4 regions of the Novosphingobium sp. KA1 genome follow, and region 4 is predicted to be linked to each of the others. Evidence: riboswitches for the same ligand, from Rfam matches in the RefSeq annotation. Region 4 holds a riboswitch; each other region holds the start of a gene.
The links. A riboswitch is a leader RNA that binds a small molecule or an ion and turns the genes downstream of it on or off. The one in region 4 is predicted to bind cobalamin.

Region 1: another riboswitch for cobalamin. It lies ahead of cobG (precorrin-3B synthase); the one in region 4 lies ahead of CA833_RS25475 (TonB-dependent receptor).
Region 2: another riboswitch for cobalamin. It lies ahead of CA833_RS10185 (DUF1636 domain-containing protein); the one in region 4 lies ahead of CA833_RS25475 (TonB-dependent receptor).
Region 3: another riboswitch for cobalamin. It lies ahead of cobW (cobalamin biosynthesis protein CobW); the one in region 4 lies ahead of CA833_RS25475 (TonB-dependent receptor).

Annotation. Positions count from the first base shown of each region.
Region 1 covers NZ_CP021248.1:917,322-921,529, reverse strand. The annotation lists gene cobI (precorrin-2 C(20)-methyltransferase) at 1-21, opposite strand, end outside; gene CA833_RS22050 (precorrin-8X methylmutase) at 18-647, opposite strand; gene cobG (precorrin-3B synthase) at 647-1,804, opposite strand; cobalamin riboswitch at 1,979-2,205, opposite strand; gene glgX (glycogen debranching protein GlgX) at 2,275-4,092, opposite strand; gene glgA (glycogen synthase GlgA) at 4,089-4,208, opposite strand, start outside.
Region 2 covers NZ_CP021247.1:2,094,448-2,098,655, forward strand. The annotation lists gene CA833_RS10180 (cobyrinate a,c-diamide synthase) at 1-934, opposite strand, end outside; cobalamin riboswitch at 1,007-1,217, shown strand; gene CA833_RS10185 (DUF1636 domain-containing protein) at 1,491-1,898, shown strand; gene cobT (nicotinate-nucleotide--dimethylbenzimidazole phosphoribosyltransferase) at 1,895-2,944, shown strand; gene CA833_RS10195 (histidine phosphatase family protein) at 2,981-3,565, shown strand; gene CA833_RS10200 (adenosylcobinamide-GDP ribazoletransferase) at 3,579-4,208, shown strand, end outside.
Region 3 covers NZ_CP021248.1:1,657,540-1,661,747, reverse strand. The annotation lists gene cobN (cobaltochelatase subunit CobN) at 1-986, opposite strand, end outside; gene cobW (cobalamin biosynthesis protein CobW) at 986-2,047, opposite strand; cobalamin riboswitch at 2,237-2,479, opposite strand; gene ybaK (Cys-tRNA(Pro) deacylase) at 2,697-3,170, opposite strand; gene CA833_RS24950 (sulfotransferase) at 3,329-4,208, shown strand, end outside.
Region 4 covers NZ_CP021248.1:1,793,924-1,798,131, reverse strand. The annotation lists gene CA833_RS25480 (HAMP domain-containing sensor histidine kinase) at 1-1,091, shown strand, start outside; cobalamin riboswitch at 1,141-1,383, shown strand; gene CA833_RS25475 (TonB-dependent receptor) at 1,558-3,582, shown strand; gene CA833_RS25470 (VWA domain-containing protein) at 3,623-4,208, opposite strand, start outside.

The DNA of each region.
Region 1 (4,208 bases), 880 kb from region 4:
GATTCTCGTTTCCGCGTTCATTCCGCCTTGCTCCCGATCGCATTGACCGCCGCAACCGTGATGGCGCTTCCCCCCAGCCGCCCTTCGACCACGCAGCACGGCACCGGCTGCTCCGCCCACAAGGCCGCCTTCGATTCCGCCGCGCCGACGAAGCCGACCGGACAGCCGATGATCGCCGCGGGACGCGGGCATTGCGGATCTTCCAGCATGTTCAGCAGATGGAACAGCGCGGTCGGCGCATTGCCGATCGCCACCAGCGCCCCGTCCAGATACGGCCGCCAGAGTTCGAGCGCGGCGGCCGAACGGGTATTGCCGATTGCCTGCGCCAGCGCCGGAACCTCGGGCGCGTTGAGGGTGCAGACCAGCGGATTTCCCGCAGGCAGGCGGGCGCGGGTGATACCTTCGCTGACCATGCGCGCATCGCAGAGAATTGGCGCCCCGCTCGCCACCGCCGCCATCGCCGCAGCCGCGAAACCCGGCGAGAAGCGGATGTGCGCGGCGAGGTCTACCAGCCCGGCTGCGTGAATCATGCGTACCGCGATGCGCTCCTCGTCGGCATCGAAGCGGGCGAGATCGGCCTCGGCGCGGATCGTCGCGAAGGACTGGCGATAGATCGCCGCGCCGTCGGTCTCGTAATGGTGCGGCATCAATCGGCTCCGAAATGCGTGAGAATCTGGTGGGGTGTGAGCCCGGCGATGACCGCCGGGGCGCCTGCGCGAGTATCGAACGAAAGATCGAATGCGCCGCCGCGTCCGGTCAGGGTAACCGCGGCAGGAAGCGACCGGGCGCAGCCTTTTGCGCAGCCCGAGACATGCAGGCGCCCGGCCACATGGGGCGCGAGGCGCTCGGCGAGAGCGCGCGTTTCGACGCTCGCCTGCGGGCAGGCCGGCATTCCGGGGCAGGCATCGACACGCAGCGACGGATCGGACGCCTCAGTGGCGAAACCCTCAGCCGGGACAAGCGCGGCGTTCTCCAGCAGCAGCACGCGCCATGGCGTGAGCCGGACGGCGCGGGCCTCGGTCTTGTCCAGCAGTTCTGCCAAAGCCTCGGCGTGCAAGCTGCCGAACGCCACCCCGAACGCGGCGCCAAGCGGGTGAAGGCCCGGGGCCAGTGGCGCGCGCGAGGCAGCCGGGCGAACAGCCCCCTGCGCCCAAGCGGGGAGCTCGGCGTGATGGCGCGCCATCCGCCCCGACACCGCACCGCCGCTATCCACGAACCAGTGGGCAAGATCGATCAGCGCTTCGGCGGCACGGTCCATGGCGATCGGCACCCCGGTCTCGCGGCCCTCCGCGCGCAGGATCAGCGCGCCGGTCTCACCGCGTTCAATGCGCAAATCGGCCGGGACCAGCCCCAGAACCGGCTGCGAACCGGCATCGATGGCAAATCCGACTTTGCCCGGCAGCGGCGGCAACCGGTCCAGCCGGTCCATGAAAGCGCGGGCGATACCCTCGGTCTCGTCCCCCTCCGACCAGTCCGGTGCCAGTGTCAGATTGCGCCGGGCCTCGCGCTCGGCATCGCCGTCGACCAGGCCCAAGGCTGCCAGCCCTTCGAGCAGCGGGCGCAAGGCCGTTTCTCGCACCCCGCGCAGCTGAAGATTGCCCCGGCTCGTCAGGTCGAGCGTGCCGCTGCCATGGCCCAGTGCAAGGTCGCACAGGCCCAGCGCCTGCGCGCGGGTCATCCGGGCCAGCGGCGGGCGCAGGCGCACGATCAGTCCGTCGCCGGATTCCATCGGCCGCCAGGCCGAAGGGCACCATCCACGCACCACGAAGGGGCTCGCACATTTGGTCGTCCCGGGAACGGGCATGCCAAGGGTCCACGCGCGCAGCGACGATGGCCGGGGCCTGCCGGCTCGCGCCGGTCCGCACACAGGGAGGGGGCGCGCGCAATACGCCCTTCCCTGCGCGCCGATGCAGCCCCAGCCGCACGGTTTCGTCGCTCACGCGGAGTACCGAGCCATGGCCTTTCCCTGGACCAAGGCAAGAGCGACCGACGCGCCGGCAGGTCTCCTGGCTCGCGGGTCGAAGCTCGATGCACGGCCTTCCCGGACCTGGCAGGTCCAGTGGCCGGCCTTCCCCTCGGGAAGACCTCGTCATCTCGCTCACCGCTTACAGTTGCAGGGACAGCCTCGGCTTCGGATGGAGCGATCCACCCGCACCGCGTTCCCTTTTAAGCCCCTTTCGGGGCACCGGCGCGATCGTTGCCCGCCAGGCCGAAGCCTGCGAGCGAGCATCGCTTATTACAAAAACCCGCGCTTGCCAACGCGCCTTCCCGAAATCAGGCCGTGGCCGCACGTGCGGTGGCAAAAACCCGCCGCTCAAGCCGGTCGACGGTGAAGCGCAAGGTGCCTTCCGCCCCGGTATAGGCCCAGTCGAGACGGTTCTCGCCGGGGCGCTCCCAATCGGCCACGGTCATTTCCCGGCCGTCCGGGGCATGCCATGCGCCGTGATCCTCGAAGCGCTGGAAGGCGGCCAGATAGGTCATCCGCGCGGCACCGAGCCCGGCGACGTAATCCTCCAGTTCATGGTCGCGGCCTTCCCAATCCACCCAGCCGATCGCATTGTCCTGACAATAGGCGTTGTTGTTGCCGTGCTGGGTGCGGCCGAATTCATCGCCCGCGGTCAGCATGATGGTGCCGGTGGAGGCGAACAGGGTGCCGAGCATGGCCTTGAGATCGGCCTGGCGCGCCGCCAGCACCGCCGCATCGTCGGTGCTACCCTCGACGCCGTGGTTCCAGCTGAAGTTCTCGCCGTGGCCGTCACGATTGTTCTCGCCATTGGCCCAGTTGTGACGGCGCTCGTAAGCGACGGTATCGGCCAGCGTGAAGCCATCGTGCGCGGCAAGGAAATTGACCGAACGGCAGGCGGAATGCGGGGCAAGCGGGCCGAACACATCGGACGAGCCCGCCAGCCGCGTCGCCAGCTTGCCGATGCCCTCGTCCCCGCGCCAGAAACGGCGCACGTCGTCGCGGAAGCGGTCGTTCCATTCGAGCCAGTTGGCGGGAAAATTGCCAAGCTGATAACCGCCCGGGCCGATATCCCACGGCTCGGCGATCATCACCCGCGTCGAGAGCACAGGATCGGCGGCGATCTCCGCAAAGATCGGCGCGGCAGGATCGAACCCGGGTCCGCGCGCCATGACTGGCGCAAGGTCGAAGCGGAAGCCGTCCACGGCGCAGGCGCTCGCAAAATGCCGCATCGCGTCGAGCGCCAGCCGCCGCACGGCCGGATTGGCGAAATCCAGCGTATTGCCGCAGCCGGTATCGTTGATGAGCGCACCATCGGGCGCATGGGCGTAGGCGCCGTTGTCCAGTCCGCGCAGCGAAAGGATGCCGCCCGACCCGTCGCTCTCGCCGGTATGGTTGAACACCATATCGAGCAGCACGCCGATCCCCTCGGCATGGAGCGCGGCGACCGTATTGCGCAGCTCTGCCACCCCGCCGGGACACAGCCCAGGATCGAGCGCCATCATCGCCACCGGATTGTAGCCCCATGCGTTGACGAGGCCGAGCGGCGGCAGGTGCCTCTCGTCCACCCAGGCAACGATCGGCATCAGTTCCACCGCCGTCACATGCAGCTTCTTCAGATGTGCGAGCACAGCCGGATGGGCCAGTGCCGCGACCGTGCCGCGCATGTGCTCGGGCACATCGGGATGGAGACGGGTGAAGCCGCGGACGTTGAGTTCGTAGACCAGCCCGCCCGAGCGGAAGCGAGGCGGATCGAGTGCCGGCGGCGGCGCGGCAGCGGGAACCACCGCGCGCGGAACAATGTCTGCGGTATCCTCGCCGTGGACGGCAAGGCGCGGGTCCTGCACGAAGCGGCGATCCAGTTCCACCGCCCGGGGATCGACCAGCAGCTTGGCCGGATCGAACCACAGCCCGCGCTCGGGCGCCCACTCCCCGGCAGCGCGATAGCCGTAATGCGCGCCGGTCAGGTTGCCCGGCAGCGCCAGCGTCCATTCCGGGCCTTGCCGGAGCATCGCGTGGCGCGTTTCCTCGGCGCCGGAAAACAGGCACAACCAGACCATGTCGGCCAGCGGCGCCCGCACCGTGAAGCGCGTGGCGTCGGCCCCGATCTCGACGCCGAGCGGGTTCATGCAGCCAGCTTGCGGTAAAGCCGGGCGTAAGCCGCGCCGCTCGCCGTCCACGAGAAATCGGCCTTCATCGCGTTCTTCTGGAGCGCGGCCCAGACGTCCGGTTCGTTCCACAATTC
Region 2 (4,208 bases), on a different replicon from region 4:
GATGGGCGCGGATCGCCGCCAGCATCGGGGTGTTTGCGGCAAGGCGGGCGAGGTGGAGTTCGGGATAGCCGCCCGGCAGCCAGACGGCGTCGCATTCGGGCAGAGCGCGGTCGGCCAGCGGCGAGAAAAACGCCAGCCGCGCCCCCGCGCGTTCGAGGAAGGCGAGGTTGGCGGGGTAGAGGAAGGCAAAGGCCGCGTCCCGGGCGATGGCCACGGTGGTCCCCGCCAGCGAGGGCAGCGGCTGCGCCGGGGCGGGCGCGGCAAAGGCGACCGGCTCCGGCAGCCAGAGCGCGGTTTCGGGCAGGAGATCCGCCGCGCGGTCCAGCCGTTCGGCAAGATCGGCGATTTCGCCCGCCTGCACCAGTCCGAGGTGGCGCGAGGGCAGGCCGATCGCAGGGTCGCGGCCCAGGCTGCCGAGCCAGCGCACGCCCCGCGGCATGCCCTGCTCCAGCAGCTGCGCGTGGCGGGCGCTGCCGACCCGATTGGCGAGCACGGCCGTCAGGTCGAGGCCGGGCTGGTAGGTCGCCAGGCCGTGGACCAGTGCGCCGAAGGTCTGCGCCATCGACGAGCCGTCGATCACCGCCATGACCGGCAGGCCGAAGCGCCGGGCGAGGTCGGCGGCCGAGGGATCGCCGTCGTAGAGGCCCATGACTCCTTCGACGAGGATGAGGTCGGCTTCCTGCGCGGCGGCGTGCAGCAGGCGGCGGCATTCCTCCTCGCCGACCATGAACAGGTCGAGCTGGTGCACCGGCGCGCCGCTGGCGACTTCGTGGATCATCGGGTCGAGGAAATCGGGCCCGCACTTGAACACCCGCACCCGCCTGCCCGCGCGGGCATGGCGGCGGGCGAGCGCGGCGGTGACCAGCGTCTTGCCCTGTCCCGAGGCAGGGGCGGCGATCAGCAGGGCGGGGCAGGAGGCGGTGTTGGCCGGCATCGTTGGGCGACTATGGGACTTCACCGCAGGGCGCAAGCTTCGCCCACTTGCCAGCCGTCCGTCCGCACGATAGTTGCCGGCCTCGCGAAAGGTTCCCCGCAAGGGGATGAAAAGGGAACGCGGGTCAGATGCCCGGGCTGCCCCTGCAACTGTAAGCGGCGAGCCGTTCGGCCAGACACGCCATTGGGAAGCAAGCCGCGCAATTGGCAAGGTTTCCTGAGAAGGCGGCCGGACCGGCCCTGACCCGTGAGCCAGGAGACCTGCCCGTCGCGGTCGTTCTTCGTCGGGACAGGGTGTGCCGGACGGACGGGGGAGTTTCCCTCGCGGAGCGACAGCCATTGCTCCGCCGGCCAAGCGCCCGGGCGGGGGACGCGGCCTGTCGTGCGGTGCCCATGCACCGGGACCCTGCCGATCCGTCCTTTGCCCGATCGCCGACCCGAAGGGGCATTCGATGTCGCGAGCGGGAAGGAAACTCCGTGAACTGTCGTGTTCTGGTCAGCCCCATCGGTGCATGTGCCGAAATCGATTGCTGTTTTGGCGCGGGGAGTGTCTGCCGATGCTGACCCCGGTCGAGCCCGGCCCTTCGGTGGTCGTCTGCAACACCTGCCGCCTTTCGGCCGATGCGCGCGAGGACGGGCAAGGGCGGCGCGGCGGCGCGCTGCTGGCCGAGGTGATGCGGGCGCTCCAGGCCGATGATCCCGCCCTGCAGGCGGTCGCGGTGCAGGAGATGGCCTGCCTGTTCGCCTGCCAGCGCCATTGCACCGTGCACATCCGCGCGCCGGGCAAGCTGGGCTACGTGCTGGGCGATTTCGAGCCCGGCGAGGAGGCTGCCCGCGCGATTCTCGACTATGCCTTGCGTCATGGTGAAAGCGCCGAAGGGCAGGTACCCTATCGCCAGTGGCCGGAAGGCGTGAAAGGCCATTTCATCACCCGCACTCCCCCTGAAGGGTTCCTGCCCGCATGAGCATGCCCACTGCCTCGGCTGCCCCCCCGATGTTTGCCGGCCGCGCCGCCTTTGCCGCCGCGCTGGCCGGTCTTCCCGTCCCCGATGATGCCGCGCTGGAGGCGGCGCGCGGGCGCCAGGCCAGCCTCACCAAGCCCGCCGGTTCGCTCGGGCGGCTGGAGGAGATCGCGGTGTTCATGGCCGGCTGGCAGGGCCGGGAACTTCCGCAAGCCGAGCGTATCCAGGCGGTGATCTTTGCCGGCAACCACGGCGTTGCCGCGCGCGGGGTGAGCGCCTATCCGCCCGAAGTCACCCGCCAGATGGTCGCCAATTTCGAGAACGGCGGCGCCGCGATCAATGCGCTGACCGCCGCCTGCGGTGCCGAGCTTGCGGTTGTTCCCATCGATCTCGACCGGCCGACCGGCGACATCACCGTGGAGCCGGCCTTGAGCGAGGGCGAGTGCCTGGCCGCGCTCAACATCGGCGCGGCGGCCGTGCGTCCCGGCAGCGACCTGTTGTTCGTGGGCGAGATGGGCATCGGCAATACCACGCCGGCCGCCGCGCTTTGCGCCAAGGTCTTCGGCGGTGCGGCGCAGGACTGGACCGGGCGGGGCACCGGACTCGACGATGACGGCCTTGCCCGCAAGGCGGCGGCGGTGGCGGCGGCGCTGGCGTGCCATGACGGTGCGCCGCGCGATGCCTTCGAGACGCTGCGCCGCCTCGGCGGACGCGAGATCGCGGCGATGGCAGGGGCCGTGCTGGCCGCGCGCCATTACCGCGTGCCGGTGCTGCTCGACGGGTTCATCTGCTGCGCCGCCGTGGCGCCGCTCATGGCCGACAATGGCGCGGCGCTCGACCACTGCCTGGCCGCCCATTGCTCGGCCGAGGCGGGGCACGTGCGGCTGCTGGACAGGCTCGGGCTGGATCCGCTGCTGCATCTCGGCATGCGGCTGGGCGAGGGATCGGGCGCGGCGGTGGCGGCGCAGATCGTGCGTTCGGCGCTGGCCGCCCATGCCGGCATGGCGACCTTTGCCGAAGCTCTGGTCGCCGGAAAGGCGACAGCATGAGGCGACAGCGTGAGGTGGCGGCATGAGCGGGGCTGCATGAACGGCATCCTTGTCCACCTGATGCGCCACGGCGCCCCGCGCGAACCGGGGCTCATGCTGGGGCACCGCGACGATCCGCCGACCCCGGCGGGCGTGGCGCGCTGCATGCTGCGCGCCGAACACCTGGCATTCGCGCAAGTCCTCTCGTCCGATCTGGCGCGGGCGAAAGTCCCCGCGCGGCAGATCGCGCATGCCCGCGGGGCGACGCACCGGGCCGACCGGCGCTGGCGCGAACTCGATTTCGGCGACTGGGACGGGCTTTCGCCGCACGACCTCGACCCTTCGTTGCAGGCCGCCTTCTGGGACGATCCCGATCTCTGCGCGCCGCCGCGCGGGGAACGCTGGTCGCAGCTGTGCCTGCGGGTCAACGAGGCCCTGTGCGGGATCTCCCGCGACACCCTCGTGGTCACCCACGGCGGGGCCATGCGGGCGGCGCTGGCGGTGCTGTTCGGTTTTGATCACCGCCAGATATGGGCGTTCGAATTTGCCTATTGCGCGGTGCTGAGCCTGCGCCTCTGGCCCGATGGCGAAGGGCGGATCTCCGCTGCGCAGATCGTTGCGCTGGATGGCGGCCGCTCATGATCCGGCGCTCATGATCCGCCGTATCGTCCTGGCGCTGCAGTTCCTCACCCGGCTGCCGCTGCCCGCGGTTCGCGCGGGCGAGGCGGACTTTGCCGGAGCCATCCTGTGGTTTCCGCTGGCAGGCGCGGCGGTCGGCGGGGCGGTGGCGCTCGGCTGGTGGCTGGGCCTGCTCTCGGGCGATGGCTGGATTGCCGCGCTGGCCGGACTGGCGGCGTGGACGGCGGTGACCGGCGCGCTCCATCTCGACGGGCTCGGCGATGTCGCCGACGGCGCCGGGGCCGCCCACAAGAGCGCCGGGGCAGACCGGGAGCGGATCTCGGCGGTCATGGCGGATCCGCATGTGGGCAGCTTTGCGGTGGTGGCCATCGTCCTGCAGCTCGCCGCGAAGCTGGTGCTGCTTCATGCGCTGCGGCCGGGGCAGGTCTGGGCCCTGTTGCTGGTGCCGGTGCTGGCGCGCATGGCGCCGCTTGCCTGGACGCTGCTGCTGGTGCCGCTGCACGAGGGGCTCGGCAGCCTGTTCCGCAAGGCCGTGCAATGGCGGCACGTCATCCTCTGGGGCGGGGCGGCGCTGGTGCTGGCGCTGGCCGTAGCGCCGCCGCTCCTGGCGCTGTTTGCCGCGGTGCCGCTCTGGGCATGGTGGCTG
Region 3 (4,208 bases), 140 kb from region 4:
AACAGGCGGCCGTCCACTTCGGGGAGCGCCACGTTCATGGCGAGATCGCGCGGCCCAAGGCCGCGTGCGGAACCGTGCCAATCGGCCTCCTCGACACCGGCGAAAGCGACTTGCAGGATCGGGCAATCCGCTTTTTCCAGAATCCCCGGCTTGCGCTCGTCTCCTACGGAGGAGGAGGCGAAGCTGGTGGCATTGACGATCACGTCGGGTGCGATCTCGCCCAGCAGGCCGGAGAGCCAGTCCGCCGCGAACGGCTCCCGCAAGGCGCGGACGTGGACGGCGGCAACGTTGAAGCCGCGCTCGTGCAGCGCTGCGATCATCGCGTCCACGGCGTCCAGCGTGCCCGCGATCATCAGCGCGCGGTAGAACACCAGCAGTGCGAGCGGGCGGCCCTGGGTCCAGCCCGCCCGCACTTCGGCAAGGCCTGCGCGCTCGGTGCCCGCAAGGTAGAGCCCGGCGTCGGCGACCGGCACCGGATCGTCGGGCGCGCCGGCGTCATGGCCGATGGTCCGTGTGGCGGTGCGCAGGAAGGAGAGGGCATTGGCCATGCCGCCCTGCCGCAGATAGTCGCGCAGCCGTTCGCGCAGATCGGCGGTCAGGGTGGAGGCACGGTCGAGCGCGGGATCGGCTTCGCGGCCATCGGCAATGGCGGCAAAGGCAATGCCGTTCTCGCGCGCGGTGCGGGCGATCTCGTCGATGCCGTAGGGCCAGTAGCTCTTGCCGCCGAGCAGGATCACGCAGACGAATCTGGCGTGCGCGATCACTTTCTCGACATAGAGGTCGATCGAATAGGGGTGGCGCAGTTGCAGCAGGTTGGCGAGGCGGATGCTGGGTGCGCCGTCCGGCATCCGCGCCGCCGCGCCCGCGAAGCAGGCGAGTTCGCTGTCCGCCACGGTGAGGATCACCATGTCGCCGGGGGACTGGTCGAGGTCGATCGCCTCCTCGCCATTGGAGATCGTCCCCGGCGTGGCGGACAGCAGGTGCATCAGGCGTCTGCGGTAGCGGCCACGGGGCCGAGAACCCCCGCCAGCCCCGCCTCGATGGCGGCGCGGTCCAGCCCCTTCTGGCCGATCACGACCAGCTGCGTGCGGCGCATTTCCTGCGGCAGCCAGCCGCGGTCGTAGAAGTGCTGGATGCGGGGGCCGACGGCCTGCACGACCAGGCGGCCGGGCTTGCCGACGACCGCGACCATGCCCTTCACGCGCAGCACGTCGTGCTCCGCGATCAGGTCGTTCAGACGCACCAGAAGCGCCTCGAGATCGACCACATCGCCACCAGAGACGACAAAGCTGTCGAAGTCGTCATGGTCGTGATCCTCGTCCAGCCCATCGATGTGCGAGGGGCGGGAATCGAGGTCGTCTTCGGCTGCCGCGGTGATGCCCAGCAGCGCGGCGATGTCGACGGCGCCGTGATCGGCGCGCACGATCTTCACACCGGGGCGCGTTTCGGCCAGCACCAGCGTCTCGACATGGGCAAGGGCTTGCGGGTCGACGAGGTCGGTCTTGTTGAGCACGACCATGTCGGCGCAGCCCAGCTGTTCCTCGAACAGTTCCTCTAGCGGGCTTTCGTGGTCGAGCATCGGATCGGCCGCGCGCGCTGCCGCCAGCGCTGCCTCGTCGGTGGCGAAGCGACCGGCCGCGACGGCATCGGCGTCGATCAGCGCGACCACGCCGTCCACCGTGGCGCGGGTGCGGATGTCGGGCCACTGGAAGGCTTTCACCAGCGGTTTGGGCAGGGCAAGGCCGCTGGTCTCGATGATGATGTGATCGGGCTTGTTCTCGCGGTCCAGCAGCTTCTGCATGGTCGGCAGGAAGTCGTCGGCGACGGTGCAGCAGATGCAGCCGTTGGCCAGTTCGACGATGTCGTCTTGCGGGCAGGCCTCGTCGTTGCAGCCTTTCACCAGTTCGCCGTCGACGCCGACATCGCCGAACTCGTTGATGATGAGGGCCAGGCGGCGGCCCTTGGCGTTCTGCAGCAGGTGGCGGATCAGCGTGGTCTTGCCGGCGCCGAGGAAGCCGGTGATGACGGTGGTGGGAACCTTGCTCATGTAATCGTCTCCCGCGCGCCAGCGACCTGAAACGGCCGGGCTTTCCGCCGCACACGCGGCGAAGGCGGCGCGCCTTGTCGGACCGGCGCACGGGCGCCCGACACGGCATGCCGCTGCGGCCCCGGCCGCATGCATCACGTCGCTCAGACGGAAGAGTTACCGTGCCTTGGCCATCCCCTGGACCCGGGCAAGAGCGACATCGACGCCGGCAGGTTTCCTGGCTTGCGGGTCATAGCGTGATGCACGGCCTTCCCAGGCCTCGCAGGATTTAGCGTCCGGCCCAGTGGCTGCGGCGAGGGTCCTTGCCCCGCCGCGATGTGCATCGCGCTCGCCGCTTACAGTTGCAGGGACAGCCCGGTCCGGATGGCGAACCATCCTTGCCGTGTTCCCGTATTAAGCCCCTTGCGGGGCACCGGCGCGATCATGTCCGAGCTGCCTTGCGGCGTTTCGGACGGTCCCGCTCGTAGCTGGCGACCGGTGGGAGGGCAAGCCTTCAGAGACCGTTTGAAAATTCGCGACACGCGAATTTTACGGCACCAGCCCGCTCCCCCACCCAACCACCCATCAGGATACACTCGCGGGTGGTTGGGTGGGGGGCGGGCTGGTGCCGTCTCAAAAATGCCATGACGGGCATTCTTCAAACGGTCTCTCAGGCGGAGATATCGGCCAGTCTCGCGTCCAGCACTTCGGCGGCGTCCTGCGCGGTGAGGCGCACCTGAAGGCCGCGCTGGCCGCCGTTGATGAAGATCGCGTCCCACAGGATCGCGGTCTCGTCGATCACGACGGGAACGCGCTTCATCTGTCCGAACGGGCTGATGCCGCCGATCTTGTAGCCGGTCAGGCGCTCGGCCTCGGCGGGTTTCATCATCGCGGCGCTTTTTACGCCGAGTGCGGCGGCGGCGCGCTTCATCGAGACTTCGCCGCTGCTCGGCGCGATCACGCAGGCGGGCTTGCCGTCGGCCAGCACCATCAGCGTCTTGAACACCTGCCCCGGATCGGCGCCGATCGCCTCGGCCGCCGCCCGGCCGATGCTGTCTGCCGAGGGATCGTAGTCATAGCTGTGCAGGCTGAAGGCAATGCCAGCCTGTTCGAGCATCTTCGTCGCGCGCGTCGCCTGAGCCATGGGCCTGCTCTAGACGGGCACGGCAGGGGCGCCAAGTGGCGATTGCGCCAGTGCTTTTGCGCGTTGGACCTGCGGGGCAAAGCCGCTAGACCTGCGGTCATGACTTTGCACCGGCCCGCCCTTGTCCCGACCCTGTCCGCCTGCCCCGGGCGCGGCGCATGACGCTGGAGGCCGAGGCACGCGCGGCGCTGGGACGCGGCGATCTGGCGGCGGCCGGGGCGGCGGCCCGCCGTCTCATCGCGGCATCGCCCGAGCGCGCGGAGGGCTATTTCCTGCTCGGCATCAGCGCGGCCGAGGCGGGGCAGGTCGGCCAGGCGGTGCCGCTGATCGAGGCTGCGGCCGCGCGCGCGCCCCGCGCCGAATACCTCGCGCATCTGGCCCGGCTGCTGATCCTGCTGCGCCGTGACGGCGAGGCGGCCGAGGCCGCGCGGCAGGCCATGGCACTGCCGCCCGGCGATGCGCTGACCTGCGACACCATCGGCTGCGTGCTGGCGCGGCTGGGCGATCACGAGGCGTCGATGGTGCCGTTTGCAGCCGCGGTTGCGGCCGAGCCGGACAATCTCGACTATCGCTACAACCTGGCGGCGGCGAGCGGGTTCACCGGGCGGGTGGAGGAGGCGCGCGGGCACTACGAGCGGATCCTTGCCGCCGATCCCGGCAATGCGCGCGCGCATTATGCGCTGGCGATCCTCTCGCGCCAGACGCACGAGGCCCATCACGTGCCCCGGCTGGAAGCGGCGCTGGCCGCCGCGGCGAGGCCGGACGATGCCTTGCGCATCCGTTATGCACTGGCCAAGGAACTCGAAGACCTCGGCCAGGCGGCGGCGGCGTTTGGCCACTTGTCCCTCGCCAATGCCGCGCACAAGCGGGCGATCCGCTACGATTTTGCGCAGGACGCGGCGATCTTCGATGCCATCGAGGCGACGTTCGGCGCGGGGTTGGCGGATCCGGGGCCGGGCTACCAGGGCGCCGACGATGCGCCGATCTTTGTGGTCGGCATGCCGCGCACCGGCACCACGCTGGTCGACCGCATCCTGT
Region 4 (4,208 bases):
AGATCGTTTCGGCCAATTTGCCCAGTTGGCCGCGGCGCCCGTCCAGCCATATGACCCTGATCGAGGCGGATACGTTCCTTGATGGTTTCGAGGACGATTACACCGCGCTGGTGCGCGATCGCACCTTCGCAGACGGCACCCGGCTGCTGGTGGGGCGCGATGTCGAGGAAATCCTGCGGGAAGACGAATTGCTGCGCACGGCGGCCTTGTGGATCGTCTGCGTGACCCTGGTGCTTGGTCTTGCCGGCGGCTGGCTGATGAGCCGGGCGATCGGCCAGCGGATCGAGACGCTGGCCCGGACCGCGCGGCAGGTCATGGATGGCGATCTGTCCGAGCGGGTGCCGGTGCGTGGAACCAGCGACGATTTCGATCGCCTCAACGAAACGATCAATCTCATGCTCTCGCGCATCGAAGCCCTGTTCGGCACCGCGCGGCGGGTTTCGGAGAATGTCGCGCATGAATTCCGCACACCGCTGGCGCGGTTGCTGACTCGCTTGGAGGCCCTTGAACACCTGGAGCCGGAAGGCACGCCCGCGCGCGAGGAGATCGACAACGCGATCGCCGAGGTGAACCGGCTCCAGCGGATTTTTGCAGCTTTGCTGCGCATCTCGCGGTTGGAGGGCGGGCGGCATCCGCTGCACATCCAGCGCTGCGATATCGTCAACCTGCTGGAGGACCTTGTCGAATTCTACCAACCCGAAGCCGATGCTCGCGGCATCGAACTGGTGCTTGACGCGCAGCGTCCGCTGGTGGCTGACCTGGACCTCGACCTCATGTTCCAGGCGCTCAGCAACCTGCTCGACAATGCCCTCAAATATGTGCCCGGCGGCGGCCGTATCGAGGTCTTTGCGAGCGGGGAGGGCGGGCTGCACATCGGCATCGCCGACAACGGCCCCGGTCTTTCGCGGGAGGAGGCCGCACGCGTGACCGAGCCGTTCTTGCGCGGCGAGGATACGGCAGGCCGTGCCGGTGAAGGGCTTGGACTCAGCATGGTCGCGGCCATCGCCCAGGTGCATGGCGCGCGGTTCCGGCTGGAGGATAACCGGCCTGGCCTGAGGGCGCTGCTGATCGTGCCGCCGCGCTTGCACTGAAGCGGTGTCTCGGTTAGCCAGCGCCGCCCGATTTCTTCGTATTGAGGAAAACAGGCAAGATCGCGCCGGTGCCTCGAGAGAGGCTTAATAGGGAACGCGGTGAGAGGGGTTACCCCTTGAATCCGGGGCTGTCCCTGCAACTGTAAGCGGAGAGCGCGATGCATAGCGCGGCGGGGCAAGGATGCCCGCCGCAGCCACTGGGCCGGACGCTAACTCCTGCGAGGCCTGGGAAGGCCATGCATCAAGCGATGACCCGCGAGCCAGGAGACCTGCCGGCGTATGGTCGCTCTCGCTTTGGTCCAGGGGATGGCCGAGGCCCGGTGATTTTTCCGTCTGAGCGACGAACGAGCGGTGGAGGCCGCATCGGTTCGTGTCGTGGTCGCCCCGGGCGTCCGGCCGTCGACGCGCGCTGACCGTCGTCGACGGCACGTCTCCGCCTCCAGTCGCAGGCGCCGGGGGAAATGAGATGAATTTCGGTAGAATCGCGCTTGGCGCGAGCGCGGCGCTGTGCGTGCTGTGCCCAGTACCGGCGTTGGCCGGGGATGTTGCGGATGGGGATGCTGAAGCCGCGACGGAAATCGTCGTCTTCGGACGCGGCGAGGCAAAGATCGGCACGGCCCATGCCGCCAGCGAAGGCAGCGTGGGCGGGTCGGATCTGCTGGTTCGCCCATTGCTGCGCGTGGCGGAACTGCTGGAGGCGGTACCGGGCATGGTTGCTGCGCAGCATTCGGGGAGCGGCAAGGCGAACCAGTATTTCCTGCGCGGTTTCAACCTCGATCACGGCACCGATTTCACGACTTATATCGACGGCGTGCAGATGAACTTGCGCAGCCATGGGCACGGGCAGGGCTATCTCGACCTCAATGGCCTGATCCCGGAGATCGTCGCGCGCGAGGATTTCCGCAAAGGTCCCTACCGCGCAGATGGTGGCGACTTTGCGCTGGCCGGTGCTGCCTCCATGACCACTATCGACAGGTTCGACCGTTCGTGGCTTTCGGCCGAGGCGGGCTCCTTCAACTCCGCCCGCCTTGCCGCGGGCGGTACGATCAAGGGCCTTGGCGGCGGCGACCTGACGCTGGTCGGCCAGGCCAGGCGCTACGACGGCCCGTGGGAAAATGACGAGCATTTGCGACACTACGCAGGCTTCGCGAAGTACCTGCGGGGGCTGGGCGAGGGTGCGTTTCAGGTCTCGTTCCATGCCTATCAGGCGACATGGCGGCCGACCGAGCAGATTCCCGAACGCATCATCGGTTCCGATGTTTGCGGTGATGTGTTCTGTTCGCCCGATCCGACCGCGCGAGGCCGGAGCACGCGGCTGATCGGAAATGTCCGGGTCTCGCAGCCGACCTGGAGCGCGAACGTCTATGCCCAGTATTACGACTGGGCCATGTATTCGAACCCGACTTATGCGGAGGCGGACGGCACCAGCGCGCAGATCGACCAGTACGACAGGCGCTGGGTGACCGGGCTTGCCGCCAGCAAGCAGTGGCAATTGGCGGGCACCCTCGAATTCTCGGTCGGCACCGAGAACCGCTATGACCATATCGGCAACGTTGGCGTGAACCGCACTACGGCCCGGCAGGTGCTCCATTCGCTGGGGCGCTACCAGGTGGAGGAACTGTCCGGCGCGCTCTATGGCGAGGCGACTTGGAAACCGCTGCCGGGCCTGCGCCTGACGGGCGGTTTGCGCGGCGACTATTACCACTATTCGGTGCGCGCACGGGACGCAGCCGCAGTCGCGCTCGGCGCGGGCAAGGGGCACGATTCCATCGTCTCGCCGAAATTCTCGGCAGCGTACGTGATCGCGACGCAGCTGGAACTCTATGCCAACTGGGGGCGGGGATTTCACTCGAACGATGTGCGCGGCGCGGTCAATGTCGATACCCCGGTGCCCGTGCTGGTGCGCGGCACCGGCAAGGAACTGGGCGCGCGTTTCCAGTCCGGCACGTTCTCGCTGACGGGTACGTACTGGTGGCTGGATGTGGATAGCGAACTGCGCTTCGTCGGCGATTCCAACGCGGTCGAGCCGACCGGGGCGAGCAGGCGCCATGGCTACGAAATGGTCGCGTTCTGGCGGCCGCTGTCGTGGCTTGCGCTCGATGGCAACTATACTGCCAACCACTCGCGCTACGACAACGGCGACCGTATTCCGAACGCCTTCGAGAATGCGGCGTCGGCGGGTGCGGCCATCGTCCTCGACCCATGGGAGGTGAGCCTGCGCGTGCGTCATCTCGGGCCATATCCGCTGGTCGAGGACAACAGCGTGCGCGATCACGGCAGCACCGTGTTCAACGCCCGTGCGGCGTGGAAGGGCCGCAAGGTCGAGATCTACGGCGAGGTCCTCAACATCCTCGACAGCCGGGACAAGGACATTGCTTACTATTACGAATCCTACATCCCCGCCTTCGATGCGGACGGCCCGGTCGAAGGCCGCCTCAGCCGCGTGATCGAACCGCGCACGTTCAAGATCGGCGCGCGCTACACGTTCTGAGCCACGGGCTCCCCGCAAGCGGCGTTTGCGGGGGGCTTGCTCAGCCCACGTCCGGACGGATCGCCTTGATGTCCTGTGCGGCGGCCCACTGGGCGATATCCTCGCGCCGCAAGGCGGCCGCCATCAGATCGGGGAACTGGTCGGGCGTGCAGGCAAAGACCGGGATGTCGAGCGCGGCGACGCGGGCCGAGAGCGCCGGATCGTGGGCCGGACGGCCGGTGTCGGTCAGCGCCAGCAGCACGATCACGTTGACGCCGAGCCGGGAAAGGGCTGCTAGCCGGTCGACCAGGGCATCAGCATCGCCGCCTTCGTAGAGATCGGTGATCAGCACGAGGTGCGACTTGGCGGGGCGCTCGATCCGGTCGGCGCAATAGGCGACGGCGCGGTTGATGTCGGTGCCGCCGCCAAGCTGGACGCCGAACAGCACTTCCACCGGATCGGCAAGCTCTTCCGTGAGGTCGACGATGGCGGTGTCGAAGCAGACCAGCTTTGTCGCCACCACCGGCAGCGAGGCCATGACCGCCGCGAAGATCGAGGCATAGACCACCGAACTCGCCATCGAGCCGGACTGGTCGACACAGAGCACGACTTCGTCGAGATCGACGATGCGGCGCTGCTGGCGCATG